Regions from separate parts of the Paenibacillus sp. CECT 9249 genome, predicted to be linked through region 1. Evidence: a T-box and tRNA genes for the amino acid it is inferred to sense, from the RefSeq annotation. Region 1 holds a T-box; the other holds one or more tRNA genes.

Region 1 (16,100 bases):
GTCGTTTTGCGCCGGGCCTCCCCCGGATGCGCCTTCGATCTCGTCGAGAGCCTGCTGCATCGATTCGTTTAATTTCGTCCAACCCGGAAGTTCCGCTTGACCGGGGGAGCGGGCGACCATCACGACGACGGCAAGCAGCCCGGCGCATGCCGTTATATACACGAGCGATTTCTGCATCGACCATAGTTCCCTAAGCTTACTTATCATACCGAATGCTCCTTTGCAAACATATTCGGGCCTTATCGCCCGGGGAGAATCTTGCTGCTTGCAAAACATATGGAAAAATCCGAATATTGGGCAAACCGTTGCGCATATACTGGGGAGAAATGTTTTTGACATCAGGCTTCACTACTTTACTGCATTGCAAACTATTTTGAATCGAGTGGGAGGGATCACGATGACGGTTGGATTTATAGGAACGGGAAGCATGGGAAGTATCTTGATCGAATCGTTCATCCAATCAGGCAGTCTTGAACCGGGGCAAATTATCGCCAGTAATCGAACCATGCAGAAGGTTCGTCAATTGGCAACGAGATATCCGGGGCTTAGGGTCGCATCCTCCAATACGGAGACGGCCAGGGAAAGCGATCTCATATTCATCTGTGTGAAACCGTCTGAATTCAAAACGGTAGTGGACGAGATCGAACCGTTCGTCGCCGCTACGCAAATCGTCGTCTCGATTACAAGTCCGGTGCAAATCAGGCATTTGGAAAGCCGGCTTGGATGCAAAGTGGCCAAAATTATTCCGAGCATTACCAACTATGTATGCAGCGGACCATCGCTATGCATATACGGAAGCCGCATCAATAGAGAAGACCGGCTGCTGCTGGAAGATTTGATGGGATCGGTCAGCCGCCCGATTGAAATCAAGGAACGATTCACTCGGGTAACTTCCGATATTTCCAGCTGCGGACCGGCCTTTATCGCTTTTTTCTTGCAAAAATTCATTGACGCTGCCGTTGAAGAGACCGGAATCAACCGCGATCATGCCGCCCGTCTCGGGTGCGAAATGTTATTCGGCACGGGCAAGCTGCTGACCGAGGGCGAACTGACGCTGGAACAGCTTCAGCGCCGCGTGTCCGTACCCGGCGGAATTACCGCCGAAGGTCTGCGCATTCTCGGCGCCGAGCTCGACGGCGTGTTCCACCAGTTAATTCGTACGACGCATGCCAAATACGAGGAAGATCTCGATAAGTTGGATCTGCTGTTTGGCAGCGAAAAGGTTAACCCGCAACAATATTGACCAGTTTGCCTTTCACGGCGATGACTTTGCGGACGGTTTTGCCGGCCATCGCCGCTTGAACGCCCGGCAAGGACAGCGCTTTGTCCCGCATCGCCTCTTCGTCCAAATCGGCGGCAATCATGGTGCGCTCTACGATTTTCCCGTTCACCTGGACGACGATCTCCACTTCGGCGTCGACGGTCAGCGCTTCGTCGTAAGTCGGCCATGGCACATAGGTGATCGATTGTTGACGGCCGAGACGCTCCCATAATTCTTCGGCCAAATGCGGAGCGAGCGGCGAGAGCATTTGCACGAAGTTCTCCATCGCCTCGCGCGGCAATTGATCCGCTTTATACGCATCGTTGACGAAGATCATCAACTGGCTGATCGCCGTATTGAAGCGCAAATGTTCGAAATCGTCGGTCACTTTTTTGATCGTTCTATGCCATGTTCTCAGAAAATCTCCCTCAGCCGGCGCTTCCGTAATTTTCGGGTTCAGCGCCCCTTCTTCGGTAATAAACAAGCGCCAAATGCGGGACAAGAAGCGGTACGTTCCTTCCACGCCGTTCGTATTCCACGGCTTCGTAGCTTCGAGCGGCCCCATGAACATTTCGTACATGCGCAGCGTATCCGCGCCGAACTCGTTCACGATATCGTCCGGATTAATGACATTGCCGCGGGATTTGCTCATTTTCTCGTTGTTCGTGCCGAGAATCATGCCCTGGTTGACAAGCTTGTGGAAAGGTTCTTTCGTCGATACAACGCCGAGATCGTACAATACTTTATGCCAGAAGCGGGCGTACAGCAAATGGAGCACCGCATGCTCCGCTCCGCCGATATACAAGTCGACAGGCAGCCACTCCGCTTGTTTTTCCTTCGAGCAAATTTCCTTGTCGTTCTTCGGATCGATGAAACGCAAATAGTACCAGCAGCTTCCCGCCCATTGCGGCATCGTATTCGTTTCGCGGCGCGCCGGTTTGCCCGTCTCCGGATCGACCGTATTCACCCAGTCGGTGACATTGGCGAGCGGAGACTCCCCCGTACCCGACGGCTTAATATGATCGACGTCAGGCAGGACAAGCGGCAATTGATCTTCGGGCACCGTCTTCATCGTCCCGTCCTCCAGATGCAGGATCGGAATCGGCTCGCCCCAATAGCGCTGTCTGCTGAACAGCCAGTCGCGCAAACGGTACGTTACTTTTCCTTGCCCTTTGCCGTTTTGTTCCAGCCATTCGATCATGCGCGCGATGGCCTGTTCGTTGTTTAAGCCGTTCAGCAGGTCCGAATTAACGTGCTCGCCGTCGCCGGCATAAGCTTCCTTAGCCAAATCCCCGCCTTTTACGACTTCCAGAATCGGCAAATCGAACTGTTTGGCGAATTCCCAGTCGCGCTGATCGTGACCCGGAACGGCCATAATCGCGCCGGTGCCGTAACCGGCCAACACATAATCCGCGATCCAGATCGGCGTCTTCTTACCGTTAACCGGGTTAACGGCATAGGCTCCCGTAAATACCCCCGTCTTTTCCTTGGCCAGATCCGTGCGTTCCAGATCGCTCTTGCGCGCCGCCTTCTCTCTGTAATCTTCCACCGACTTCCGCCGGTCTTCCGTCGTAATTCGATCCACCAATTCATGCTCCGGCGCCAAGACGCAATAAGTCGCTCCGAACAACGTGTCGGGCCGGGTCGTAAATACGGTCAATTCCGCATCATGCCCGTCAATCGCAAAACGGACTTCGGCGCCCTTCGATTTGCCGATCCAGTTCCGCTGCATATCTTTAATGCTCTCGGACCAGTCCAGTTCCTCCAAGTCTTCCAGCAAACGTTCCGCGTATTCCGTAATTTTCAGCACCCATTGGCGCATCGGCTTGCGGATGACCGGATGGCCGCCGCGCTCGCTTTTGCCGTCAATGACTTCTTCGTTGGCGAGCACCGTGCCGAGTGCGGGACACCAGTTGACAGGCACCTCGGCCACGTAAGCGAGTCCTTTCTTATACAATTGGATGAAGATCCATTGCGTCCATTTGTAATAATCGGGATCGGTCGTGCTGAATTCGCGGTCCCAATCGTAAGAAAATCCGAGCGATTTGATTTGACGGCGGAAATTGTCGATGTTCTTGAACGTAATGTCGCGCGGATGCTCGCCCGTATCGAGCGCATGCTGCTCCGCGGGCAAGCCGAACGCGTCCCATCCCATCGGGTGAAGGACGTTATATCCGCGCATCCGCTTATAGCGGGACACGATATCGGTCGCCGTATACCCTTCCGGATGGCCGACATGCAAGCCTGCGCCGGACGGATAAGGAAACATGTCCAATGCGTAAAACTTCGGCTTATCCTTGTCTTCGGTCGTTTTGAACGTTTTATGCTCGTCCCAGTATCGTTGCCATTTCGGTTCGATGACGAGCGGGTTGTAACCTTGCTGTTGACGTGTTGCGTCTGCCATCAATGATCCTCCTTAGGGCGGCATTCTATAGGGTCCGCCTCGTTTCGTATTCGTTTGAATGAGAAAACTTGCAAAATCAATGGTGCCAAAAAAACCTCCCATCCATAGCGTAAATATCGCTAGGGACGAGAGGTTCGCTTCCCGTGGTACCACCCTAGTTAGCGAGAGGCATGCTTTGCCTTCGCTCCCTTTGGACCCTTAACGCGGGCAAGACGTTGCGATTTCAATTCGCCGGCGGAATCGCTTCCTCCGATCCGCGAGCCAAGTTCATCGCAATACTCCGAGGCGAGTTCGTTCGCAAGTGACGATCGGCTTGCACCTTCCGCCGATTCTCTGATTACGCCCATAGCAAACTACTATTCCTCATCAACGCGCTTTTTCGTATATCGTCTTTACTTATTGATTATAAAAACTGCGGCCCCGGATGTCAAGAAAGCTCGAATGCCCGGATGCCCGAATGTTCGAACATTTTTCCCTTATCCGGCTTTATTTGATCGCGACATAAAACAAGCGGCTCGTGTCGTCTTGCGGAGGCTCCCATTTGAAGTCGCCGTATATTTGAACGTCCGCAAAGCCGGCTGCTTTTAATTGGGCATACAGCCAATCCGGATGATAGGCCCGTTGAACATGGACTTCTTCAAAGCGCTCGAACAGCTCTTCCGACAGCGAAGCGCCTTCCGCCCGCGTGAAGAATGTAATATGATGCTCGATCTCGCTGCGAACTTCGTCCAGCTCGCATGTCCATATGTATGCCACCGATTTTTCGTTTAAAACGAACGGCTGCTCTTCCGCGTATTTGGCGAATTGCGCCGGTTGATGCACGTCGAACATAAACGTGCCGCCCGCCTTCAACCCTTGAAAAGTATGGCGGAACGCTTGCTTGATGTCCTCTTCTTCCAGCAAATAATTGAAACAATCGCAAAACGAAACGACCGAATCGACCTGCCCGGGCAATTCCCAAGTCCGTATGTCTTGCTGCAGAAAAAGCACGCCGCCTTCCCGGTACATACGGTTTGCGTACGGCGATTGATCCATCTTCCGTCTGGCGATGGCAAGCATGTCGGAGGATAAATCGATGCCGGTGACCTGAAATCCGGAATTCGCTAGCGGAACCGTAATGCTGCCGGTGCCGCAACCGAGATCGACGACCGTTTTGGGCATGCCGTACTTTTCCCAGCCCGTTCGCGCGAACCGAAGCCACTCCGGATACGGCATATCCTCCATTAACCTATCGTATACATGCGCGAATCGTTTGTAAGATCTCATGCTGCATCACATCACTTTCGTTCGTTCGGACTCCGCTGCGCGTCGCTCGATTGCAAATATGTCCAATTTTCCTTCTGATAGACGAACCCGTCCTTCATCAGCTTCCCGAGCGCGCGTTTGAAAGCGGCTTTGCTAATGCCGAAACGCTGCTTAATCAAATCGGGAGGCGTCTGGTCGGAATACGGCATTGCGCCGTTCGGACGTTCCTTAAGAAACGCAAGCAACCGGTCGGCGTCTTCCACGCGTCCGACCTCCTTGCGCGGAGCCATCGCCAAGTTGACTCTGCCGTCTTCCCGCACGAAACTGATACGAACGTTTACCCGCTCGCCCAATCTAAGCAATCGCGTCCGTTCCGACGAATGGATCATGCCGATCGCGCCGAAGCCGAGCACGCCGCCGTCGACGAGCACGAATGTCCCCATTTGCAGCGGCTTGTATACCGTTCCTTCTTTCCATTCGCCAAGCCAAGCGGACGGCGCCCGGACCGCGAGCGGCTCCAAATCTTTCTCGCCTGCAAGCTTCGCCTTGAGCCTTCCCTGCTTGTCATGCTCCATGATGACGAATACTTTATCGCCGACCTGCGGATGCAGTTCCTTCATCTCGGGCAGTTCGCGAATCGGCAGAAGCAGTTGCCGCCCAAGACCCATTTCCAGAAAACAACCCAGCCGGGGATGAACGTCGGCCACCTCGAGCAAAGCAAGCTCCCCCAACGTAAGATAAGGTTTCCGCATCGTAGCCGCCAGGCGGTCTTCCGTATCGTAGTACAGGAATACTTCCACCTCTTGGCCCGGCTCCACCGTTCCGGCGAGTTCCGTATAATGCAGCAATACGTCCTGCGTTCCGTTCGTCAGGAAAAATCCGTAAGGCGAAACTTCGCGCGCAACCGGTAAAGTTACGATCGTACCGGCAATCAAACTCATACGCTTTTCACGACCTTCGCATCCGACCAGAGCCGTTCGATGCTGTAATACTCCCGCTCGTCGCGGTGAAAGACGTGAACGACCACATCCCCTAAATCGATCAACACCCAGCGCGCCGAATCAATCCCTTCAATGCCGCGTACCGTGCCGCCGCTTTCCTGCACGCGTTTGCGAATTTCGGTCGTAATCGCCTGGACTTGCGTATCCGAATTGCCGTGGCAAATGACGAAATAATCGGCGATGAGCGATATGCCTTGCAGATCGAGCGCGACGATATTCATTCCTTTTTTATCGTCCGCCGCCTCTACGGCTAAATTCATTACATCCTTTGAGCTTAAAGTCATTCATTAACCTCCATTTGTTGGATTAGTGCGTTTCTGGCTAAGACGGTTAGCGGATAAATCCGTTTCTTACGGGTCAGCAAAAAGTGAATCGTCGAATCAAAGCCTGCCACAAGCGCTTCGTCAAGGCTATGTTTGGCCAGTTCCCGAATATTATTCACATTCGGAAAATCTCTTCCCGGCTCGATATAATCCGCCAAACAAACAACTTTGTCCAATAGCGTCATCTGTTCCCGCCCGGACGTATGATATCGGATCGCGTCCAGAACGTCCCTGTCCTTGATGCCGTAATCGCGTTCCGCGACGAACGCTCCGACCGGGGCATGCCATAACTGTTTGTCGTGCTCCAGCAAGTCGGCAGGCAATCGATGTTCGCGAATAATGCGCTCCATCCGTTCGGTCGGCCAATATTTCGCTACATCATGCAAAATGGCCGCCAAGTCCGCCTTCACCGGGTCGGCGCCGAATCGCTCCGCCAGAATGACGGCCGTGTCCATCACGCCTTGCGTATGTTCCCAACGCCGCGCCGGCATCTGCTCTCGCACCTTGTCAATCAATATCGCTCGGTCCATGAACTTCTCCCCCATCTATCGATTCGTACAGCCGATTCGCTTGAATATATTGCCGTATCTCTTCCGGCACCATGTAACGGATAGATTGCCCGGCTGCCGTGCGTGTGCGGATTTGGGTCGAGGAAATCTCGAATTGCGGCATTTCCGCAAGCGCGAGGCGGGCCTGCAAGTAATCCGGAAGCCGGTCTAGACGCAGCGCCGTGCCCGGCCGTTTTACTCCGATGAATGATATGTCGCGGGCTAATTGTTCGATATCCCGCCATTGCGGCAACATATTGATCATATCCGCGCCGATAATAAAATAAAACGAATGCTCCGGATACGATTGCCGCAATTGCCGCATCGTATCGACCGTATACGACACGCCTCCCCGTTTCAACTCGACGTCGAGCGGGCGAAAATGCGGGTTCGACCGCAGCGCGAGACATACCATGTCCCAGCGCTGCTCCGCGTTTGCGCCGGGCGAGCCCGGTTTATGCGGCGGACGGAACGACGGCATAAACCATATTTCGTCCAGCCCCATTCGTTCGCGCACGCTTTCCGCCGCAAGCAAATGGCCGTTATGAACGGGATCGAACGTCCCCCCCATAATTCCGATTTTTTTCATATCGCTTCGTCCTCCAAACAACGAGAGGTGCGCCGGAGGCTACGGCAACTCGATCTGTTTATTTTCCCGCGACTCTTTATATAGCACGATCGTTTTCCCGATGACCTGCACCAGCTCGGCTCCGGATTTGTCCGCCAACTCCGGCGCGATTTCATGCGGATCTTCCGTACTGTTGTTCAGCACCGAAACTTTGATCAATTCTCTCGCTTCCAGCGCTTCTTCGATGTGCCGCACCAATTGATCGTTCGTGCCGCCTTTGCCGACTTGGAAAATCGGATTCAAATGATGGGCAAGCGATCTTAAATATCTTTTTTGTTTACCGGTAAGCATATTCGGTATTGTCCTCCTCAAACTGTTGTCGAATTTCCCTGGCCATTACTCCAATAGTGCGCCGCGCATCGTTTCGATCGGAGCGGGCAGCCCGGTCCAATATTCGAAGGCGTATGCCCCCTGGTATATAAACATGCCCAAACCGCCGTGAATTCGGCAGCCGCGCCGTTCCGCCTCGTTCAGCAGCTTCGTCCGGAGCGGGTTGTAGATCAAATCGCTGACCGTCATATCCGGACGCAGCCAATCCGGGTCGAGCGCAATGGCGTCGACATGCGGATGCATGCCGACCGACGTCGTATTGATAACGATGTCGATCTCCCCATGCAACGATCCGATGTCGTCCATGCCGATTCCGGCAAGCGGTCCGAACGCTTGAAAATCCGCCGCCAATTCCCGCGCCTTCTCCGCCGTGCGGTTCGCGATCCAAATGCCGTCCGGTTTCTCCTTCGCGAGCGCATACACGATTCCGCGTGCGGCGCCGCCCGCTCCGATGACGAGAATCCGTTTGCCCGCTATGTTCGGCTCGGCTTCTTCCTTAAGCGAGCGGACGTAGCCGATTCCGTCCGTGTTGTATCCGGTCAATTTGCCGTTGTCGTTCACGATCGTGTTGACGGCCCCGATCAAACGCGCGTCCTCGTCGATTTCGTCCAGCAGAGACATTACGTTCACTTTATGCGGAATCGTCACGTTCACCCCGCGGAACCCCATCGCCCGTACGCCTGCAATCGCGTCCCGAAGCGCTTCGGGTTTGATATGCAGCGCCGTGTATACGCCGTTTACCCCTTTCGCCCGCAAAGCGCGATTATGCATATGCGGCGATTTGGAATGGCGGATCGGATCGCCCATCACGCCGAACAATATCGTATCGCTGTCGATATGAACCGTTGTATCCTTGCTCATCGCTAGCGTCTCTCCCCTTATGCGATATTATATTAACGAATCGCGCAGCAGCACCTTTACCCCTTTCGGCGCGTGAACGCTCAACAAAGCGCCGCTGTCCCCGTTTACTTTAATCCATCCAAGCCCCGAGACGAACACATCGCAGCGGGCGCCGCGCGGTACGCGAATATCATGCTTCGTCCACGGCGGCAATTCGTCCGCATGCTTGCGGCTTGGGGGGGCAAGCAAACCGCCCCGATGCTCGGCGTACAGCTCGTCGGCTTTTTCCAGCTTCGTTCGGTGAATGCCAAGCGCGTTGGACAGGTAGCATGTGAACGACTGGCGCTCCCCTTGCACGAAATCGAACCGGGCCATAGCGCCGAAGAACAAAGTTTGTCCGGCGTTCAGTTGATATACGGAAGGCTTCAACGGCCGATCCGGCATAATAACGCCCAAATCTTGGCGCGTAACCAGTTCGCTCAACCGGGACGGATAGACGATTCCCGGCGTATCGATAATATACTTTCCGTCGTCCAGCGGAATGTGCACCAGATCGAGCGTCGTGCCCGGATATCGCGAGGTCGTCAGTTCCCGGTCCAGATCGCTGTAATCGCGTATCAACCGGTTAATCAGAGTCGACTTGCCCACATTGGTAGCGCCGACGACATAGATGTCGCGTCCGCGCCGGTGCTCGCCGATTTTGGCCAATAGCCGTTCGAAGCCTTGATTTTTTCGGGCACTGACAAGCGCAATATCTACAACCTTCAAACCCTGCTCCTTCGCCTGTTTCTGCACCCAATTCGTAACCCGGTTGAAGTTGGTCACTTTGGGCAACAGGTCGACTTTATTGACGACCAGCATGACCGGATTATTGCCGACAAACCGCTGCAATCCGGAAATCAGGCTGCCTTCGAAATCGAACAAGTCGACGATATGGATAATAAACGATGAATCGGCGGATGATCCGATTCGGCTCAACATGCGCAGAAAATCGTCTTGATCGATCGCCACCGACGCCGCATCGTTATAATTGCGAATGCGGAAGCATCGCTGGCATATTGCCGGCTCACGCTCCAACGCTTTGGCGGGTATGTATCCGGGACGGTCCGGCGCTTCGGTTTGCAGCGCGGCGCCGCAGCCGGCGCATGAGTTAACGGGTGTTCGTTCTTGTTGTTCCGTCAAACGATAACTCCTCCTTCCATGTTACCAATCTCCTTTTTTGCGCAAACGACCGACGATCGCTTTCTCCATCCGACGATTGACCCGCGTCCCGAATCCTTCGTCGCGGATCGATATCGGCTGTACCAATATCGTAAACAATCCGGCCCGATTGCCTCCAAGTACGTCGGTCATCAGTTGGTCGCCGATGACGACCGTCTCTTGCGGCTCGAGCTTCATTAACGCCAGCGCTTTGCGGAAGGGCATAACCTTCGGCTTGCGGGCGGAATAAACGAAAGGAATACTAAGCGGCTCCGTAAACAGATGGACGCGTTCGCGCACATTGTTGGATACGATCACCGTTTGAAATCCGATCCGCTTCGCCTTAGCCAACCATTCGATCAATTCCGGCGTCGCATGGGGCTCCTTGGCCCCGACGAGCGTATTGTCCAAATCGGTAATGATTCCGCGGAACCCGCGGTCGTAGAGCGATTGCAAATCGATATCGTATACGGTCTTCACCCTCAAATCGGGCATAAACTTTCTTAACAATCACGTCACCTCGGTTTCATACGACAAACTATATCATATTCTTTCTTTTTCGTGCAAAAATTGCCGCCGCCTCCGATTTTTTTCGCGCAGCAGAGGCGGCGGACAAAATATATCGCAGCAAACGGATTCATTAGGCGCTAATGAGAATGCAATCCGTTGTTCTTTCCCATTATAATCGCTGTTTTAAATGTTTGATCTCGGATTGCGCCAGCGCCAATTCCTGCTCCGTAATCGATTCGGGACTGTATTTGGCCTTTTCGAACAATTGCAACAGCACCGACCAAGTTTTCGCGAGCGAGCTTCGCTCTTTGCTCCATCGGCCGACGGCTTCCCTGACCGTCTCGTGATCCGCCCTTTGCAGCCCTTTGCGCCGGCAGTAGCGAAGCCATCTTTCCGTTTCGACGATCAGCATTTGATCCCTTGTCAGCTTTTTGCCATACGCGATTCTTAGCATGAAGCTTCGAAGTCCGGAACGGTAACGCCACAGCAAGAGTCCCGCGCCAATCGCCAGGACGGCGCTAAGCGCGATGATCCATATCACGCCCTTCAAGCCGGAGGAAACCGGGGCATTTGTTGCCGTCTCCGTCTCGGCCGTTTCCGGAACGAGCGGAATGGAAGTCTCGACGTCCGGTTGTTCTAAGTCATAATACGCCGGCAGCACGAAACCGGGAGTCGCTTCTACCGGAATCCAGCCATAGCTAGGAAAATATACTTCCGCCCAGGAGTGTGCGTCCGCGTTCGTAACCGTATACGTCCCCGAATCGTCGATCGTTTCGTCCATCATTTGCGGCATCGACATTTCCGGACGGTATCCTTCCCGTACGCCGGGAGCGTACCCTTTGACCCAGCGGGCGGGAATGCCCAATGAGCGGGCCATCATCACCATCGCGGTGGAATAATAGTCGCAATAGCCTTGCTTAATTTCGAAGAGAAAACTTTCCACGAAATCGTCGCTCACTTTCAAGCTCGTATCCGGCGAATTCGAATAGATGAACGACATCCGCAAATATTGCTCCAGCGCTTTGACTTTATCGTAAGGTCCTGCAGCCTCCTCCGTGACGGAGACGGCCAGTTCTTTTACCCGTTCCGGAAAATTGTCGGGCAGCTGCAAATAATCCGAAAGTTCGTATTGTTCGCTGCGGATTTGCTGAAACGTCACCTGACGCAAGTCGTTCTCGTTCATGATCGGAACTTGAGAGACGATCGTATACGTTCTCGGATAGGCCGGGCCGGAGCCTTGCCTTGCCCAGCGCAGCTCCATATCTTTAGGCTGCCAGCGCACGCGGCGCATTTCCGCCTCGCCGTCGATCTCCATCACCTTGGCGATCGGAAACGCCCCGAACAGGACGGGAAACTGCTGATCGGCAATCATCGTTACAGTTTGGGTTAATTCCCGCGTTTTCACCAGCGAGTTATTCCCTGTCAACGGCAACTCCATATTCGATATCACCGGGACTGAAGACCGCCCTTCTTCCGCATTTTCCCAGCCTTTTCCCGTATACAGCGACTTCGTTTCCCCCCGCCAGTAGCTGGAGCCCGTCGTCTGCACTTTCATAATCGGATCGAAGCTGTATTCGAAACCGCCGCCAAGCTCGGAGTCCTCCCGGCTATAGCCGGAGGAGGCGTTGCGCGATATCGAGACCGCCTCTCCCTTGCCGTTAATAAAGACAGGCACTTCCTCGCCTTTCATCGTTTTCCACGCCGTATAAGGGTCCATCAGCAGCGGTCTGGCTTCCGGCATGAATATGCCGGATAGTATGACGGCCGTGAAGATGAGTATGACCGTCATAATCAGCCTAAGCGGATAGCTGGCGACATAATTCCAGCCCTCCGGATATTTCGCCTTGAACCGGTTGAAATGTTCGGCGGCGAGCCACCCTAAGCCGGCGATAACGGTCAAGGCGACTTCCTCCCACAGCATCGCCATCGTAAAGGAATCCAATATGCCCAAGCAGACGATGTCCACAACCAGAAAAGCGATAATTCTTCCTTTGCCGACAACGATATGATTAATGAATTCATATAAAAACCAGATCAGAAGGGCAAACCATAAGTAAGGGAGGATATCGAGACCAAATTGGACGAGCCGCTCGTGAAACTTCCCGTCTATGGAATGCAGCAATCCGTACCGGTTCAGTACGAAACCGTGAATGGCGACGACAAGGACGGCAATGATGGTCCTGCGCGCAGCGATATGAATCGGCATCAAGGCATGTACCGCGAAAACGGCGATTAACGAAAGGCGGCAGATGTCCAACGTTTCATTATACCAGACAGGTTCGACCATCGCCTGCCATTGCCATAAAATAATGACGATAAATAATTGCGAGAGCTTAGATTGCCATTCCAATGCAAGCAAACGAACGAAGCGGGAATTTGCAAGTTTCATGATCAACCTCCCAATACCTTCGGCAAGTCTTCCAATGCGGAGACGGAGTAGCCAAGATGTCCTTGTGAGCGAATCATTGGAAGCCAGCCGCTCGTTCCGTGCGAACCGTCAATGTGAAGATGGCACGGAACGAGCTGCATGCGCTGCGCCCAACGGAGCAATTGCAGCATGGCATCGTCCGCCCTTGGGCTGACGATGGCATACACGGACCCGTTTCCAAGCGATCTTGCATCGCTTTGCAAGCGCGGGAGCAACGGTTCGTCCCCGTCGGCTTCGGCCTCGAGTAAATGTTCGAGAATTTGTTTCCGGTTTTGCGGCGTCTGGACCGCTTGGAACATTTGAATCGATTTGCCGTACGAGTACAATCCCATCGGAATGTTTCGCTTGGCACCGTACTCGATCAGCGAAGCGGTCACGGATACGGCAAGCTCGAATTGCTCCGCGTCCGCGTAATTGTCCTTGTTCCGGTCAAACACGATGATCGTTACGGGCAACGACTCCCGCTCGAACTCTTTCGATTTCCATTCGCCCGTTTTCGCCGTGGCGTTCCAATGGATGCGCGAAATGCGGTCGCCGTATATATATTCCCGGACCCCGTTAATTTGGGTCGTTTCTTTGAAGGAACGGTTGAGCAGCGCCTGCCGTGCGTATCCGGCTCTTCGCCGGTCGAACAATTTCCAATTCCGGATTTCCACCGTTTGCGGAAAGACGGAAAAGTGGCCGGGCACCTTAAACACGCCTTTATGTTCGAATAGCCCGAATATGTCCTCGGTTACGCATTCCGTCTCCCCGAACGTGTAGATCCCCCTTCGAAGCGGCGGCGTCACGTATTCCATGCTTCCGCTTCGATTCCAATGGGATAGCAGCAGCGTTTCGAATTCCAATGTCTCCCCGTTCCGGCGAAAGAGCCGGTCTTTCAGCACGACGTAAGGCGTCGTCCATAAGCCGGGGATTTGGACATGAAGCTTTGCCTTCAATTGTTCGCCCGAGTGAAATACGTTGCGCGGGATGCCGCCCTGCTCCAACACTCTCGTTCCGCGCGCGCGCGATATGCCGCTCCAGTAGCCCATCGTTAAATAGACGGTGAGAACGCTTGCCATGCCGAGAAGCATAAAGGCCGTTTTGCCGCCCTGAAAAAGCAAATAGAACAACGAGCCTAGCCAAAAAGCGAGAATAATCCAAAACCGTTTGGAAAATGTATATAATTTAGAAGTTGAGGACATTTTGCTTCGCATCGGTTAACGCTCCAATCGAATCGGGACGTTCACCTGCTCTAATACGGACTGAATCAACGCGTGCGGCGTCATGCCGTTCATTCTCGCCTCGGGGCGAATCAAGACGCGATGGGCGAGAACGTACGGAGCCAAATATTTCACGTCGTCCGGCATGACATAATCCCGTCCTTGAATAAAGGCATGCGCCTTGGACGCCGTCATGAGCGCCATCGACGCGCGCGGGCTCGCTCCGAGCATGGAAGCCGAATGGTCGCGCGTTTTGCGGATAATATGTACCAAGTAGTCTCCGACTACAAGATCCATATGCACTTGCCGCACTTCGGACTGAATAAGGCCGATTTCCTTCATATCGGTTACGGACTGAACCGAGTCGATTAACTGGCCTTGATGTTGCGAAAAAATCAATCGCTTCTCGGTTTCCTCATCCGGATATCCTAGCGTCATCTTCATCATAAAGCGGTCCAACTGGGCTTCCGGCAGCATATACGTTCCTTCGAAATCTATCGGATTTTGCGTAGCGATCAACATAAAAGGATGCGGCAAAGGATGGGTCTCCCCGTCTACCGTAACATGGCGCTCCTCCATCGCTTCAAGCAAGGCGGATTGCGTCTTCGTCGTTGCGCGGTTAATTTCGTCCGCGAGCATAATGTTCGTCATAATCGGTCCGGGGCGAAAAATAAACCGGTCTTCCTTCGGATGAAAGATGGAAACGCCGGTAATATCGCTCGGCAATAAGTCGGGATTGCATTGGATTCTGCGGAATTGGCCGTCCATCGTTTTCGCGACGGCTTTGACGAGTTGAGTCTTCCCTGTGCCCGGCACATCTTCGATTAGAACGTGGCCTCCTGCCAAAACGGCGGTTAAGAGGAGTTGAATTTCTTCGGTTTTCCCGAATATGCAAGCTTCCAACTGCGCGCGAATGGCTGAAACGGCTTGTAAAGACTCCTGGCGTATAGTCAAATGAAAACCCCTCCTATACAGTAAATAATGCATCTTTCTTTTATTTTACATGAATGGAAGGGGGGAGTATATAGTAGAGTTGCATAGCCTTAGGTGGCATTTCTTACAAAAAACCCCCAAGCCGAAGGCTTGAGGGCGTTAGCTACCCTTTCGGTTTGACGAGCAGCGCCGCCAAAAACGAAAAAATGATCGCCGACGATATCCCGGCGCTCGTTACTTCGAATATGCCCGTTATGACGCCTACCCAACCGTCCCGCTGCAGCTCGGTTAACGCGCCGTGCACGAGGGAGTTGCCGAAGCTGGTAATCGGCACGGTCGCGCCGGCGCCGGCGAATTTAATGAGCGGCTCGTACAATCCGATTCCGTCCACCACCGCTCCCGCAACGACCAACGTCGTCATCGTATGGGCCGGAGTCATTTTTGCCACGTCAAACATGAGCTGTCCAATGACACAAATGATTCCTCCAACAATAAACGCCCATAAAAACTGCATACTGCATGTCCTCCTCTAATGTCAAACTTATCGATTTCATTATTTGCCAAACCGTGTCCCCTTATGTACGGGCGACCGCGCTTATCGCTAGAAAAATGAAAAGAAACCCCGCATTGGCTGCGAGGCTTCTTTCATCGGCATGGCTACATGAAACAAAGCAAAATGATGACCAAAAGGATAAAGAGCACTAAAATGATAAGCAGGTTCCTATACTTGTTCGACATCGCGCTCTCCTTTCCGGGAGGAGAAAAATTAGTCACCTGCTACATAGTATGTAGATTGCCGGCAATGGTGCGAAGGGTGGAGCGTTTGCGTCATGCGAAACGATATGGATACCGCCTGCAGGTTTAGATTACCTTCGCGACTTGTAAAACTCATGATACAACTTCATCAGCGCTCTTTTCTCGATCCGGGACACATAGGAACGCGAGATGCCGAGCTCCTTCGCGATTTCGCGCTGCGTCCGCTCCTCTCCCCCTTGTTCAAGGCCGAATCTGCCGATCACGACTTCCTTCTCGCGGTCGTCGAGGATGTCCAAATTTCTGTATATTTTACTTTTTTCGATTTTCAACTGAACTTTATCGATCACTTCATCCGAATCTGTTCCCAAAATGTCAATTAATGTAATTTCATTTCCTTCCTTATCCGTGCCGATGGGATCGTGCAAAGAGACGTCTTTGCGGGTTTTTTTCAAACTGCGTAAATGCATCAGGATCTCGTTTTCAATACAACG
Region 2 (16,100 bases), on a different contig from region 1:
CGAACTGAATCCGAATTGGCTGATCGTATAGCAGACGAGCATAATGCCCGCCGTAATCCATTGCGGATGCGCTTCAGGCAGCCAGCGCTGCCTGATTTGCAGCGTTACGCCGAAGATGTCGGCTACATAGGTAGTGAATATTTCCAGGAAAATAAGAAATAGATAAATAAACTGCACGATGTGTCCCAATTGGTAAGCGATGCTGCCCATCGGGATTTCGAACTGCGTAATGCCGGGCATATAGGCGGAGAGCGCAAAATGACCCGCCAGCAGCATCAGGCCGATGCCCAAGCCGCCCAGCCATCCGCCCCAGCGTATGACCGCTTTATTCGGCATGGCGGCGCCGACGGGAACGAGAACCGCTTGAGCCATCGCCAAATTGAAGGCGGTATATAAGAAAGGCGCCGCCCATGTGGCGCTCCAGCTGCGATCGCTGATCAATGTAATCCAATGATGGGAATAAGGGGATCGCATCGTATTCAGTACGATCAGCACGGTAAACGTCAGCATAAGCGGCACGACGACGGAATTTAAGGCGAGAATCGACTTGATTCCTTTGCTCAGCAATATATAGGAACAAAATAGGGTGAACAACAGCCCTGTCTGATAATGAATGTTGAAATGCTCCACGAATAACGAGCCCGCGCCGGCCAGCATGACGCTGTTGACCCCGATCAAGATGATCATTAAAAAAAGGCTGATCCAACGTCCGCCCTGTTCGCCGAATAGATGCTTGTTCAAATCTTCATACGACTTGGCCCGAATATCGAAGGATAGGAGCATCACCTTCGTTCCGAGCCAAATGAATAACAAGGTCGCGGCAATAATCGTCAAGGGGGCCCAATTGCCGTATTGGGTAAAAAATTGCAATATCTCCTGCCCGGTGGCGAACCCGGCTCCTACGACCGTTCCGATATATGTAAATGCGATTTGCAGCACTTTGACGACATGCTTCATCTTTTCCTACCCCCTGAGCTCACGGTTTGTACCCTTTATATTGCGTGTTCAAAAAGTCGGCTTTTCAGCACCGGGAAGGTTGCGAGAACCGGAAGCCCATGCTTCCGTAGCGAGTTTTGCCGCACAAAATTTTCCTTTTTGAACAACCTCTTATAGTACAAGGTATGTGAGTAGGGGGTGGGACATGACTTAAAGTGGCGATCTTGATAAGCAAAAAGGAATCCGCGCCATTTACGCGGATTCCTCAACGACAAATAGTTTGATCGACAGAATCGTTTCCGTCTTTGGATCGATGTCCAGCTTGAGCAGCGAGTCTTTCGCATTGTAGCTGTATACGAAACTCGTGTCGGAATCGGGTTTGCCAAGCGCTTTAACGGCGGCTTGTTCTTGATCGCCGATCTGCAAACCTTGCAAGCCGGTGACGATATCGGCACCGCTCACCTCGATGAATTGCACCGTATCGTCTTTATGAAACCCGATATGTAGTCCGTCGTATTCATAAATCGTCATGGACGGCTCGTCTTCAAGGGTGTATTGCTCGACCGGATTGCCGAGCATCTTCACAACGGCGTCCTTCTTCTCGAACAAAGCGATGCCGCCTAACTTCGGGCGGTCGGGATCGAACGAGCCCGCTCCCGTTTTCTTCTCCGTTCCGGTTTGCTCTTTCGCCGTTTGATCCTTATCTTTGCTGGCCGAAATTTCAAGCGGTTCTTTCACTTTATTGGTATCGGTTTTGAACGGGAGCGTCGCATCCGATTGGAACGCGGGAACGGAAGAGGTTGCCTCTTGATCCGGTCCGGCGGAATGTTGTTCAAGTTCCTGCTTGTTCCCGCATGCCGCAGCCAATACGGCGATAACCGTCAGCAAGGCCAGAATCGTTATATAGTTACGCTTCATCTCGGTCACCTCAATGTTAAATTTTGCATTATACATATTATTAACGGTTCAAACGGTCAAATAGTTTCGTTTTTGGCGGCAATATTTTTCTTGATCGAAAGATCGTTCGTATGGTAATTTCAATTAAAGGATTTGCTTGGAGGTCGTAACATGGAATTGTTGAAACAGAGAATTTTGAAGGAAGCGGTAGTTTTGTCGGACCAAGTGTTGAAATTGGACGCCCTGCTCAACCACCAGGTAGATCCGAAGCTGACGATGGAAATGGGCAGGGAATTCGCCCGCCGGTTCGCGGATGCAGGGGTAACGCGAGTTGTAACGATCGAATCGTCCGGCATTCCGGTCGCTTTTGCCGTCGCGTACGAGCTTGGCGTTCCTATGGTGTTCGCCCGCCGCAAGAAGGCGCTGATCGGCGAGCATGACGCTCTGCACGAACGCGTTCCATCGTTCACGAAAGGAATCGTCACCGATATTATGATATCCCCGCAATTTATCGCGGAGGATGACCGGCTATTGCTGATCGACGATATTATCGCGAACGGGGACGCCGCGCGGGGTCTGCTTAAAATTATCGAACGGCGCGGAGCCGAATTGGTCGGCATGGGCATCGTTGTGGAGAAATGTTTCCAGCCGGGGGCCCGCATGTTCCGCGAACAAGGCATTCGTTTGGAATCGCTCGTCAAAATCGCTTCGCTTGAAGGCGGCCAAATTCGGTTTGAAGTGTAGCAAATTTTGCCTGCGGTATTCCAATCAGTCCCTTTGCACCCGGTTTGCTTTTCGCTTATAATAAGGGTAAGTTTGAGGGGAGGAGGCAAAAATAATGGGGAAAGACCTAGTTTCTGTTGAGTTTTTTATGCAAAAGTTGTCAGATGCCAAAGTTCATTTTGAACGCGCCTTGGATTGCAAACATACTGAATTCGATGACCTTTACCCCTATATGATTGAACATCCTCAGTTTTTTTGGTACAAACGGTATGTAGCTTGGTCGGAGCTGCTTACGATCGTCAAATTATGCGAGGAGTTGGACGTATCGTGGTCGGAGCAGTTTACGCCGCAACAGATCGATTACATCCGAAATCGTGTCATGTCGGCCAAAGTACTCGATTTTTGGTTCGAAACGAACGATACGAAAGAGCATGTGGAACAGTAACGTCCTTGCCGAGTAGGAAGGATAGGCTGTATTTGTGCTAGAGGATATCAGATAGGTTCTGTGCAAGGTTTAAGCAACAATCGGTTGTTACAATCGCACATCGCATATACAAGCAAGCGAATAGGCCTGAATGGATATCATTCGGGCCTTTTTGCATCATCATACCATTAGGAGTTGGAGGATATGATCTCGGAAGAGCAATTGGACGCTTACCGGCAAGCGGGAACGAAAATTAGAGTTGTACGCGACATTTTGGAAAGAAACGACGTGATCGGAATTGTCGTGGCATGGGACGACGAGCATGCGCTGATCCGCCGCCAAAATCGGAGAGTCGTGCAAGTGAAACGGACTTATCTGTTCCAGCCGTTCGACGAGGAGCGGCAGAATCCTATTATATAAACGATCTCGCACACGTATAAAAATGAAACTTTAAGCCAAGCCTTGCGTAACATAGTGATAAGTCGAATTGTGGAGGGATATAGCAATGAAATGCCCGATATGCAACGATGTGCGCATGCGCGAAGTGGAAAAGGAAGGAATTATGATCGACGTTTGTCCGGAATGCAAGGGAGTGTGGCTCGATCGCGGCGAACTGGAGAAGCTGATGAGCGATGTGCGGGAAATGCGTCCTGCCTTCAATTCCTGGTATGACGAACAATATGAGCGTCGAGACGACAGCTATGAACGGCGGGAACCTTATCGCGATCATGATAAGCATTACGACTCCCATCCCGGATATTCCAAGCATGGCTATAAGAAAAAGAAGAAGTCCGTACTGGACGTCTTCGGAGATTTGTTTGATTGAAATAGAATGAAGCCTATATCGCGAAATTTATTTCTAGCTTTTTGTTGACATTAGGTAGTAGTCCGTGATATATTATTCTTTGTCGTTAGATAAATGCGGTCGTGGCGGAATTGGCAGACGCGCACGGTTCAGGTCCGTGTGGGCTAACCCCCGTGGAGGTTCGAGTCCTCTCGACCGCACCATTTCAACAATGACAGGTTTCTGATCTGCGTTTTCTGGCAGAGCGGAAACCTTTTTGTTATTTGCGCGCCTAGCCAAGTTAGGCACAACTAACCGGTGTGAGTCCGGTCGAGGTAAGAGCCAAGTCGCCTCGCAGCTGACAGGCAATTGGTGGAGAGACCCTAAGGTTGAAGCCCTGTGACAAAGTAACTCTCAAGAGAGTGCGAGCAAATCAGCAGGCCGTAACATCAAGTGAATCATGCCGCATCGTCAAAAAGAACCTGCAAAGGACAAGAGAGAGCCGAGCCTCGGAACATTGGGCGAAGGCCATGGAACGCGTGAAGCTCTTGGAAACGCAGCGCGGAAGAACTCTCCGGTGAATGGGGTTGGAGAAATCAGCCCCATTTCGGAAATATTTTTTTCCAATTCGAAACGGGGTTACAATAAAAAATACTCCCACAAAAGTAGGAGGAAAGGAGGTTTGGTGGTACAAGGAAATCCTCGTCCCATCTGCCTCGGCCAATGCCGAGAGACTATTAAATACAAGGTAGTGGATATATTAGAGAGTCACATGATGCCAGATCATGTGCATATGTTAGTAGCGATTCCACCAAAAATCTCATTATGGGATATCTGAAGGGAAAAAGCTCACTGATGATATTCGAGAAGCATGGCAGTGTGAAGTATAAATATGGCAATCGAAAATTTTGGGCGGAGGGATACTACGTCAGCACAGTAGGCTTAAATGAAGCAACCGTCGCAAAATATATACGTGAACAAGAAGCACATGCACAGCGAATTCACACAGGAATTAACTGGAACGGATGGTGGATGCCAAACGCGACTGGGAAAAGCTAACTTTTAAAAATTGGTTTAAATGATGAAATGGTAAAATGAGTAAACATGAATTCGCCGTGGAAGCACATGGCCAAGCAGTTGATAAACTAAGTGTAAAAGAGTATGAAGATCCATTTATCAGAAACAGTAGCAAGAAGAAGTAAACCAGTTTAACTGGTAAGTGAAAATGACAAATTACACTGAGCCTGAACAATTTTGTTGTCAGGCTGGCGTCTTTAGGCGCAGTTTGGCAACAGGGGGTTATACCCTAAGAGCAAACCACCCGTTGGACGGGTGATCATGATTTTATTAGAGGAATTACAATTTGACAGGAGCGTCCCGTATTCGCTATGATAAAGATGCTTGATTTGGGCCCAAGAATCAAAGGTGGTGCGAAAGTGGCTACATTAAAAGATATTGCTGAGAGAGTGGGCGTCTCCATATCGACCGTATCGCGAGTGCTGAACGACGATGACAGCAAGATCGTTAACGCTGTTACGAAAGAAAAAATCCTGATCACCGCCGAAGAGCTCGGTTACCGAAAGAAAGGGTGGTCAAGGCGGTCGATCGTGGATAGGGGCATAGAGCCTGTTGTTACAAAGCGAAAGCGAGTCGGGTGCATTATTTCGCTCCCCCAGGAAAATTATTCGTACCCGTACTTCTCGCTGGTGTTGAAGGGCATAGAGAAAGGCTTGGCCGACAGAGGCTATGGGCTGGCTTTCATTCATACGAGGGACGAGCTTCGTGATCCTTCGGTACAGCAGCAGGTCATTCAAGAAAGCCAGGTAGACGGCGTGATTATTATCGAGGGCATCGACACGCCGATCTACGCGTCTCTCAAGAAGCACATCCCGACCATTGTCGGTGTCGATGTGAATGATCCGAAGATTCCTACAGTTTCTTACGATAGAGTAGCCGCATCTCAAGCGGCGGTTCGGCATCTGATCAGCCAAGGACACCGGAAAATTGGCTTTATCGGCGGCTTGGGGTTGTCGGGAGACATCTATCGTGAGAAGAGATTTCGAGGCTATCACAACGCTCTGCTTGAGGCCGATATCGAACTGGAGCGAAGGTGGATTTTGAACGCGGAGTGGCAGATTGAGACCAGCTTCGAATTGATGAGTCGGTTGGTGAAGGAGACGCCGCGAGCGGAATTACCGACGGCCTTCTTCGTGGCGAGCGATGTGATGGCAATCTCGGCTATGCGCGCGGTTACGGAAGCGGGTTTGCGCGTTCCGGATGACATGGCTTTCTTTGGGGTCGATAATATTGATATTTCCCAATATACTTCCCCGCCGTTGTCGACGATACATGTTCCGAAATATGAGATCGGCCAAATGGCGGCTTACTTGCTGTCCGACCGCCTGGAAGGAAGGATGAACTTCCCGATCAGAGCGTTACTTCCTTACGACTTGAAGATCAGGGGTTCTTCGACAAGAGTTTAGTGTAGACGGTAACGAGTTTTTTCCGAATAGGCGACGATGAAGGAACTGTTCTCCCGATGTGGGAGGACGGTTTTTTTTGTTTGCGCGTCTAGCCAAGTTAGGCACAACTAACCGGTGTGAGTCCGGTCGAGGTGTAAGAGCCAAGTCGCCTCGTGGCTGACAGGCAGTTGGTGGAGAGACCCTAAGGTTGAAGCCCTGTGACAAAGTAACTCTCAAGAGAGTGCGAGCAAATCAGCAGGCCGTAACATCAAGTGAATCCTGCCGCAGCTCCGGTGTATGGGGAACGGCATGTTGAGAAAGTTGTGTCTGGAACTAGGGAAACCCTACCTCGCACGGCAACGTCGTAAAGAGCGACCCTATAAGCCCGAAAGGTGAAGTGGCGAGCTGCGAGAAGGGTGGCGGAGGGGGTTGTAGTATCCGTGAAGCAAAAGGACAACACAACCTTGTGGAGGAAAGAGCCCCTGCTTTGTTCACGTACTGGAGGAGGTAAGAGTCAGTGAATGCCCAAAAGGCTAACCAATGAACGGCTCGATGCTTTGATGCTCCAAGAGAAGGTATATGGCCTCCGCATCATAAGCAGCGTCGAGGAGCATTTTGTCTACCGTGCTCATGACCAGACTGACGGCATCATGCTGCGAGGCAGGCTGAAGTCGCGGATACAAGGGCAAATCGTGCTTACTGTCCGCCGCAGAGATCATATACAGGTGGTAACCGTTAAAGTATTTTTCTCTGGCGCTGTCCCAACCTGAGTTGCAGTTGGGCTGGGAGTAAAGACGAAGATGGTTGCAATCGGCTATACCGCGGGCACGACGCATCATCCATTGGACCAGGCGTTCGACTCTTCCGGGTGTGGTTGTCGGGGCTTTCTCGTATTTCTTCTTGCCTTCTTTGGCCTTCCCCTTGCGTTTGCGCTGTTTCTTGGTGTGATAAGGGTCATACCCCTTCACGCGATTTTTTGGATGTTTTCGGAAAATGTCAAGTGTTTTTTCGAAAAATCAGCCACATTTTACAAATATTTTTTCCAATTCAAAATGGGGTTGAAATCATGACCACCCGTTGGACGGGTGGTCAATGATTAACTCTGTGAATAATCATTTTCTCATTGACATTTTTGCCCCAAAGAATATAAGATCATATTAGAAAAATATGGGCGAAAAATTACGTAAAATATTGGGCCCAAAAATAAGTTTCGCAAAGGGGGTTAGCGATGAGCAAAGTGGATGTAACGAATAACCCGAATTTTACTATACTAATTTGGAGGTTAGGCTATGAAAAAAGTATTCGGAATGCTTGCGATCCTATTAATCGTTAGCCTGGTGATGTCAAGCTCGTTCGATGTCGCGAGGGCGAATAGAGGAGTAGCCCCGCTTGTATTGCAAGCGCTTAACTATACGGAGAATCCTGTTGATATTCCGAATCCGGACAGGGGCTTCTATAGACCCGAAGAATATGTAATTCCGGTCACCAGTGGAACAACTCCAGACATCCCCGACTTAAAGGCCACTATAACAGGTACCCAGGTCTCTGTCGATGCTCGCATCGTTTATTTGGAATTTAACCTAAAAAACTTTTCATCGAATGCTCCCCTCAACAGAAAACCCCTTGGACCCTGGAGTGCTGAGGGTGATCTTGCGCCAGATTATGGAGAAACTCAACCTTTAACACCCGCTGCGCTTGATTATGTAAGGGCAGTACTTCAAAAAGTAAGAGACAGCGAAGCTGTTGCCATTGTGAAATTTAATTATGACGGACAGGGCTACACTTATGCTGATACTGGAGATTATGACCAGATCATTCATGATTGCGAACCAGGGGCGCCAAAAGGTCGGCTTTGGTACGAATCAGCAGAGCTTGAGGAAGATCGCGTGGAAGAGGAATCTGATTTGAGCGGCATACCAGGTCATGAGGACAAAAACTGGGTACAATATCATCTTTGGCAGCTTGGAAATGTTTTCAGCGAATTCGAAGATAGCATAATGGTTGTTAAAGGGGGGATCTTTGGCCCATGGGGCGAAATGCACTCATCATCCTATTCCAAAACTCCGGAAGGTTACGCCTGGCTTTTGAATGCATTGCTGGACTATGTTCCCGATTCGCGTTCGATTTTAGTACATGCGGGCGGAGTCATGGCATGGCATAACGAAACGTATGGAACCGATTATAGCTTTACGAATCCAATGCCAGCCCCGGCACGCGGAACGCAGGCGCAACGTTTTGGTATGTTCAACGATAGTTATTCGCGGGGTTTGGACGACAAATGGTATAATGACAATGGCTCGCTTTCCGAAGGGTATGCTTTAATTGGAACTGGGGATCCGGATGATTTTGATCGCAACGTTGTTTTAACGTGGATGAGAAATCAAAATAACTTCTATGGCGGTGAAACAGTTAGCCCTGGTGAACCCGATAATATCTATTCCAATCTTCCGAGTGTTCTTTATGAATCCGCTTATGCACAAGCCACTCATTTGAATACAAGTTATAACAAGGACACTTATCAACTTTGGGGTGACTTTGTTTATAATGAAGAGAATGTTACGGCACCGTTTACGCTTCCACACGATGGAGTGACTCGAACGGTAATCTTTGATCCGGTTTATGACGGCAGAAGCGGAATGGAATATATACGTGACAGACTGGGCTACCGGTTAGTATTGCGTGAGGCTAATGTGAGCGAATGGGTAGAGCAGAACGGTACCCTGAGGTTCGAGGGGAAGATCCAAAACGTTGGTTTTGGTAATGTCGTAAACAAGAAGAACGTGTCGGTCATTCTAAAAGCCCAGGATGGCTCTGAAACTTACACGGCACTTACGAACCTTGACGCAAGAGATTGGCGGCCTGATTTGGACAGCAGGGCAGACAATACCGCTGCATGGCGTGATTTGAACTTCTCTATTCCTATGAGCGCATTTGGTGAGGTGCCTCTTGGTGACTATGATATTTATTTGAAGATCAATGATCCGAAAGAAACGAGCGCGAACAAGCGTAGTATACAGTTTGCGAACCACGATATTTGGGATGCTTCCCTCGGTGCAAACTTAATGGGTTCGACTAAAGTGAATGCTCCATGGATTAATAGTGGCGGCGGTGATGGCGGCAGTAGTGATGGTGGTAGCGTCGATAGCGGCAGCGTCGACAGCACACGGCCTCAGACAACTGTTCCGGCAGGGGACGGATCAGTTTCAGTCGTTTATGCGCAAACCGGTGGGACGGTGACGCTTACTATGCCGACCAGTAAAGTAAATGAAATAATCTCGAATGTCAAAAAAGGCACGGCGACAATTGACCTTTCCAAAGTGTCCGATGCGACAAACGCGGCTATGCCGAAAACCGCATGGACGGGTTTCGCAGATGCGGGGCTTGCCGTGGAAATTAAATTCCCACAGGGAACGGTAACGTTTGATAAAGATGCGGTTGCTTCGCTGGCGGCACAGGCAAACGGAAACCATGTAATGGTGAAGGTAAGTGGGGTTAGCCAATCGAGTTTGACGGCGGCGCAGAAGGCAGTCATAAACTCCGGCGATTCGGTGTTTGATGTTTCTGTTTCTTCGGGTTCACAGGCAATCCAGAACTTTGACGGCACCATCACTGTCACTGTACCCTATTCCGGGAAAACTCCCGTTGCGGTATGGTATTTGAACGATAAGGGAGAGCTTGAAAAGCTGGATGGCGTATATGACTCTCCGACGAAAGCCGTTACATTTACAACCAACCATCTTTCGTTGTATGTAGTAGGACAGGACAAGAAGGTGGAAATACCTTTTGTGGACGTAAAAGACAGCGATTGGTTTTTTGAGGCTGTTGCGTATGACCACGGCCTTATGATTGGTACGGAAGTTGACACGTTCAGTCCCGATATGACCGTTACGCGGGGGATGGTTGTGGCCGTGCTGTACCGTCTTGAAGGGAGTCATGACGCGAATGGTCTTCCTAATCCCTTTAACGATGTGGCGGTTGGAAAATGGTACAACGACGCAGTGAAATGGGCGGCAAATAACCGTATTTTATTAGGATACGGCAATGGTAAATTTGGCCCGGAGGATACAATCGTACGACAGGATATGGCGCGTATTCTCAACAACTATGCAAAAGCAAACGGCAAGGGGGACAACTTATTTGATTCGGAAGGCAATGCGACCCGCGCGGATCTGGCCGCTATGCTGATGAAGCTTTTGGAAGCGTCGACAGACAAATAAACGACAGCCGATCTCATTAAACGCAATATCATGTGTAGAGTAGAGGGGCGAAATTTCATTGGAGGGCGTGAGCCCTCCTCTTATTTTCCTAACTTCCTTCCCCAAACCGGATATAAGAAAACAACTTTCTCGGAAATAACAATTTTCTCGTTGACTTTTTTGCCCCAAAAGATATAAAATCTTGTTAGAAAACTTTGGGCATATATTGGTGAATTTTGCGTTATTTTCGGGCCCAAAAATATGTTTTGCGAAGGGGAGCACCAATGAACAAAGTAACGATTATAGGCGCAGGAAGTAGTTTCACTAAGGATATCGTCGTAGATATGATCAACATTCCGAACCTGGGCGACGAGGTGACGGTTGGTTTGATTGATCTTGAGCCGGATCGCTTGGAACTGGCTAGACAATTGGTGGAGAAGGTCGTACTCCTTGCTGGGAGGAAGTGGAACATCGCCGCTTCGACGGAGCGCAAGGAAGTGCTTCCGGGCTCGAACTTCGTCATCAACCAGATTGAAGTTCATGGCCTACAGACCGTAAAGTACGAATACGAAATTCCTTTGAAATACGGGGTCAAGCAATGCATCGGCGATACGCTTGGGCCGGGGGGACTGTTCAAAACCTTGAGAACGCTTCCAGCGTGGCTGGACATTATCCGCGATATTGAAGCCTATTGTCCAGATTGCGTCATTCTGAATTATACGAATCCGATGTCCGCTGTTACGCTTGCCACCGTCAAAACGACGGAAATTCCCGTGGTCGGGCTGTGCCATTCCATTCAGAACACGTCAACACAGCTCGCGAAGTATTTGGACGTTCCATACGAGGAATTGAAATGGAGAGCGGGCGGCATTAACCATATGTCCTGGTTCGTAGAGTTGTCGCGGAACGGACGGGATTTGTATCCCGAGCTCAAAGAGAGGATGAAGAATCCCGAGTTGCTGAGGAAGGATCCGGTAAGATTGGATGCCATGAAGTACCTGGGAGCATTCGTATCCGAATCGAGTGGTCATTTCTCGGAGTATATTCCTTATTACCGCAAGCGCGAGGACTTGCTAGAGCGGCATTGTGGAGTCGGCTATAACGGCGGTACCGGATTCTACGCCAACAACTGGCCAATCTGGAGACAAGAGAACGACGAGCAGATTCTACGCCGGATCTCTGGCCAGGAAGAGATCAGCTTCGAATCCTCCAATGAATACGCGGCCGTGATCATTGATGCGATGATTAATCATACGCCTAAGGTCATTTATGGAAACGTTGCCAACACCGGTTTGATTGACAATCTTTCGAATGATGGAGTCGTCGAGGTCGCATGCCTGATCGATCGTAATGGCATTCATCCGACGCACTTCGGTAAGTTGCCTGAACATCTGGCGGCCCTGTGCCGAAGCAATATGGCCTTCTTCGAGTTGGCGGTCTCCGCCGTGCTGAATCGTGACAAGGAAGCGGCATTGCATGCGTTAATGATCGATCCGCTTACGGCTGCGGTATGTTCTCTCGACGAGATTCGCTCGATGTTCGACGAATTGTACGAGGCGGAGAAGCCTTTTATCGCAGAACTACACTAATCGCCGGCAACAAGTATGTCATTCATATAGCAAATTCATTAGGGGGAATGTTTTTATGAAAAAGACGATTTTATTGCTCATGGCTCTGATGCTAATGGGAAGTCTGGCGCTCGCCGGTTGCTCGGGCGGCAATAATGCGACAGGGGAGTCGGGGGGCAAGGATGGAGATAAGCCGATCAAGTTGGTCTGGTGGGTTCACGAGAGTCCTTCGTTCGTTGAGGCCAACAAAAAGCTGATTGAAGATTACAAGAAAGTGAAACCCAATGTGACGATCGATCTTCAAATCTTCCCATACGATGCGTTCGTTCAGAAGATTAGAGTGTCGATGAATACGAAAACAGCTCCGGATATTGTACAAATGTTCGGAACCTGGGTAAGGGAATATGCGAAGAACGACTTGCTGGAGCCGGCGCCAAACGGAGCTGAGCTCGAAGCCGAAGTCTATTCTGCAGCTATCGGCGGATTCCAATACGATGGCCAAGTGTATGGCGTGCCGCACGAATTCAATATGGAGAACGGGGCAGCGCTACGGTACCCGAAAATGTTCGAAGAAGCCGGTATTGATAAGGATCCGACGACCTGGGCGGAATTGATAGAAAACGCTAAAACATTGACCAAACGCAAGGGTGATAAAATCACCGTCCGGGGGCTAGACATCACCTCCAAAGACAGCGTTGTATTCTATTTCCTGTCACTTATCCAGCAGCAGGGCGCCGATTTCTGGAATGAGGATCGCACGCAGGTGAACTTCTCTACACCAGAAGCGGAGAAAGCCATGCAAGAGCTGGTCGATCTGGTCAATGTACACAAAGTCACTGACCTGACTAAGTTCGGAACACCGGAAGAGCCTTACATGGTCTTCTTCAAAGGCTTGTCGGCGATGACGACGGCAGGGCCATGGACGATTGCGGAAGGCTATAACACGTTTAATGTTCAAGATTTCGATTACATGCCAATCCCTTCCTACGGAGACGGTCCACCAATATTCAGTGCCGAATCCGGCTGGGGAGAAGTCGTATCCAAAAATAGTGCCAATGCCGAAGCGGCCTGGGATTTCGTGCAATTCATGATGGAGGAGGAGAACGCGTTCGACTGGAATCTCCGTACCTCGTCTATTCCGGCGAATAAGCGTGTCGCTGAGGATCCGAAGTATTTGGAGAGCGCTCCGGCCGTGAAAGCGGCGCTCGATGTTCTTCCTCACGGCCGCTGGATCGGGCCGCTTGCCGACCGGGATTACTTCTTCCAAGTGATCACCGATGTGTACGCGGAGATCACCAATGAAAAAACGAGCTTGAAGGACGGTTTGAAAAAGGCGGAGGACGAAATAAACAAGATGCTGAAAGCCAAGCAGTAATTGATGATGAAGCAGCGGGAGGCAATCGAAGCCGCGCCTCCCGCTGCTTCGATTTGGAGGAGGTTCGCAGATGTCGAAACAGCAAGTATCCGAGCGGAGATTCGTCGCCTTTTCACTGACGCCAATTGTTCTTTTATTTTTGGTGTTCTCCGTCATTCCCATCGGAATCGGCACCGTGCTGATGTTTTTTGATTATTCGCCCTTATCATCTTCTGTTCCATTCGCTGGCTTGACGAATATACGGGAGCTACTATCCGATGAGATGTTCTATAAATCGCTGCGAGTTACTTTCACTTTCGTGGGGGTGGCCATTCCGGCGAATATCGCCTTGACGTTGCTCATTGCAATAGGTATTAACAAGATTCGCAGCCGTTTTTGGAAAAACAGCTTTCGCACGATGTTTTTCCTTCCCGCGATCGCGCCGTTGGCTGGCTCTGCCATCATCTGGACAACGATGTTCAACGCGGATAGCGGAGTCGTTAACATGGCTCTTGATATGTTCGGATTGCCTTCGGTCGATTGGCTGTCGAATCCTTCTACGGCGCTTCTGTCCATTATCATTATGACGTTATGGGCCGACGTCGGTTATAACATCGTGTTGTTCATGGCAGGCATCGACTCCATCCCCGAATCGCTTTACGAAGCGGCGGAGTTGGACGGAGCCTCTCCTTGGCATGCGTTCTGGAGCATCACGCTTCCCATGCTGAGCCGTACCATGCTGTTTGTGTTCATTATGACCAGCATCTCGTATTTCCAGATGTTCCCTCAATTCCAGATTATGACCAAGGGCGGACCTCTGTACGAAACCTATGTGCTGGCTCTTAACATCTATGATCAAGCCTTCACGTACATGAATATGAGCTACGCTTCTGCTATGGCATTCGTCATGCTGATCATTATCCTCGTTCTGACCCTGATCGAGATGCGGATCGGTAGATCAAAGTGGGAGCATTAAGGAGGACGACATGCGGACGAAAAAATGGAAATGGTCGTATATGTTGTTATTTACGACTTTGTTGATCGGTTCTTTGCTTATGTTCGTGCCCTATCTGTGGATGGTATTGACCTCTTTCAAGAGCAATGCGGAAATATTGACCGCCTCCAATCATCTGCTACCTCAGGAGCCGACGCTGTCGGGCTACAGGAAGGTGCTTGGAGAGGTGCCTTTTTTCCGCTGGTTCCTGAACAGCTTATCGACTTCGGCTATTGTCACGATTGGTGCGGTGTTCACCAGCGCATTGGCAGGCTATATCTTCGCCAAATTCCGTTTTCGGGGTAAGCGCTTGTTGTTTGTCATTATTCTGGCTACAATGATGGTTCCTTTTCAAATCGTGATGGTACCGACTTATATCATCATATCCAAGCTTAACTTGGTTAACGATCTGGCGGCGATCGTCATTCCTTATTTGGTGAGTGCATTCGGCGTTTTTCTGGCGAAGCAGTTCATCGAGGCGATTCCGAATGAATTAATCGAAGCCGCACGCATGGACGGAGCATCCGAATTCCGTACGTTCTGGTCGCTTGTCCTTCCGCAGATCAGGCCAGCGTTGTCGGCACTTGCAATTTTCTCTTTCATGACTTCATGGAACAACTACTTATGGCCGCTGATTATATTGAATGAAGAATCAAAAATGACCGTTCCGCTGGCGCTCGTGTTTTTCAACGGGCAGAATGTCGTGAACTATAACGTGGTTATGTCGGCGGCGGTATTGATCATGATTCCTGTGGTCATCATCTTCCTAATCTTCCAGAGACAATTCATCAAAGGACTGACGATGACCGGGTTTAAATGAAATCGGTCGATCGTTCGTCCCTGTTCGAAGGGAGCTTGACGCATGATTATTCAGAAAGAACACATGACACGGGAAGCAAACTTGACTTTGGCGATGCACGGGCTGTTTATTTTCGGCAGCTCGGCATCCCTGACATTCTTCAACATTTATTTTCTGCGGTTGAGCGAATCGTTTGCATTAAATCTGATTTACAATGCGCTCTTCTACGTATTGACGCCGCTCGGGTTTTGGATCGGGGGCTGGTTCGCGAAGCGGTATGACAGGCTACATACCCTCAGAATCAGCCTAGTTCTGCACATGGTGTTTTTCGTGCTCATCCTGATGCTAGGTGACGGGATTATCGACGTTTACGGAGCGATTGCGCTTTGCCAAGGGCTTGCTGTTGGATTCTACTGGGCCGGCATTCTGGTACTGCTGTACGATGTGTCAGCCAAATTGAATCGAGTTCGATATATCGGCATTAGCACGGTGACACTGACCGGGGCCGGCTTGATTGGCCCGCTCTCGGGTGGATGGTTGATCGGCAGAAGCGAGAATCTGACCGGCTATCTGTATGCCTTTTGCTTGACATTGGCCGTGTTCGTGGCCGTGTTTGCGATATCTCTCCTTATCCGTAAGAAGCCCTCCAGGCGGAGGCGTTATCTGCTTGGTTTAACAGGTGTGATGGCCCGTCGAAACCCGCAGTGGATGAAGTTTCTAGGACTGTGGTTTTGCACCGGATTCCTGGAAGGACTAACACTTTTCATTCCGGCGTTGGTGCTCTACGAGGTGTTCGAACGTGAGAATGTCGTTAGCATCGTACTGGCGGCGACATCGCTCGTCTCGGTGGCGTCCAGTTTTTACATGTCCCGCAGGGGGACGATGGAACGCGCTCCCGTCTATATGCGGGTGTGCTCTCTCGGCATCGCGCTGAGCGCGATTCTCCTGTCCGGTGGGATGGGG

What was found. The T-box of region 1 lies ahead of leuS (leucine--tRNA ligase). A T-box ahead of a tRNA ligase gene usually reads a tRNA of that ligase, here a tRNA-Leu.
Region 2: it has a tRNA-Leu gene. The T-box ahead of leuS (leucine--tRNA ligase) is inferred to sense a tRNA for this amino acid. The anticodon was not compared.

The regions. Positions count from the first base shown of each region.
Region 1 is NZ_CAKKLI010000026.1:17,841-33,940, reverse strand. Features, by position in the region: gene LQ229_RS17530 (helix-hairpin-helix domain-containing protein) at 1-207, opposite strand, end outside; gene comER (late competence protein ComER) at 398-1,243, shown strand; gene leuS (leucine--tRNA ligase) at 1,224-3,665, opposite strand; T-box leader at 3,784-4,044, opposite strand; gene LQ229_RS17515 (class I SAM-dependent methyltransferase) at 4,152-4,931, opposite strand; gene LQ229_RS17510 (S1-like domain-containing RNA-binding protein) at 4,943-5,851, opposite strand; gene rsfS (ribosome silencing factor) at 5,848-6,195, opposite strand; gene yqeK (bis(5'-nucleosyl)-tetraphosphatase (symmetrical) YqeK) at 6,192-6,764, opposite strand; gene nadD (nicotinate-nucleotide adenylyltransferase) at 6,742-7,371, opposite strand; gene yhbY (ribosome assembly RNA-binding protein YhbY) at 7,411-7,701, opposite strand; gene aroE (shikimate dehydrogenase) at 7,747-8,601, opposite strand; gene yqeH (ribosome biogenesis GTPase YqeH) at 8,629-9,762, opposite strand; gene LQ229_RS17475 (YqeG family HAD IIIA-type phosphatase) at 9,784-10,275, opposite strand; gene LQ229_RS17470 (transglutaminase domain-containing protein) at 10,460-12,679, opposite strand; gene LQ229_RS17465 (DUF58 domain-containing protein) at 12,682-13,914, opposite strand; gene LQ229_RS17460 (MoxR family ATPase) at 13,918-14,874, opposite strand; gene spoVAE (stage V sporulation protein AE) at 15,017-15,367, opposite strand; gene sigK (RNA polymerase sporulation sigma factor SigK) at 15,720-16,100, opposite strand, start outside.
Region 2 is NZ_CAKKLI010000001.1:3,371-19,470, reverse strand. Features, by position in the region: gene LQ229_RS00100 (hypothetical protein) at 1-957, opposite strand, end outside; gene LQ229_RS00095 (hypothetical protein) at 1,189-1,890, opposite strand; gene LQ229_RS00090 (xanthine phosphoribosyltransferase) at 2,005-2,577, shown strand; gene LQ229_RS00085 (hypothetical protein) at 2,672-3,001, shown strand; gene LQ229_RS00080 (hypothetical protein) at 3,185-3,400, shown strand; gene LQ229_RS00075 (zf-TFIIB domain-containing protein) at 3,486-3,806, shown strand; tRNA gene LQ229_RS00070 (tRNA-Leu) at 3,902-3,988, shown strand; partial or broken gene tnpA (IS200/IS605 family transposase) at 4,492-4,823, shown strand; gene LQ229_RS00060 (LacI family DNA-binding transcriptional regulator) at 5,201-6,247, shown strand; gene LQ229_RS00055 (hypothetical protein) at 6,760-7,194, opposite strand; gene LQ229_RS00050 (DUF4832 domain-containing protein) at 7,516-10,443, shown strand; gene melA (alpha-galactosidase) at 10,707-12,011, shown strand; gene LQ229_RS00040 (ABC transporter substrate-binding protein) at 12,067-13,365, shown strand; gene LQ229_RS00035 (sugar ABC transporter permease) at 13,436-14,320, shown strand; gene LQ229_RS00030 (carbohydrate ABC transporter permease) at 14,331-15,158, shown strand; gene LQ229_RS00025 (MFS transporter) at 15,201-16,100, shown strand, end outside.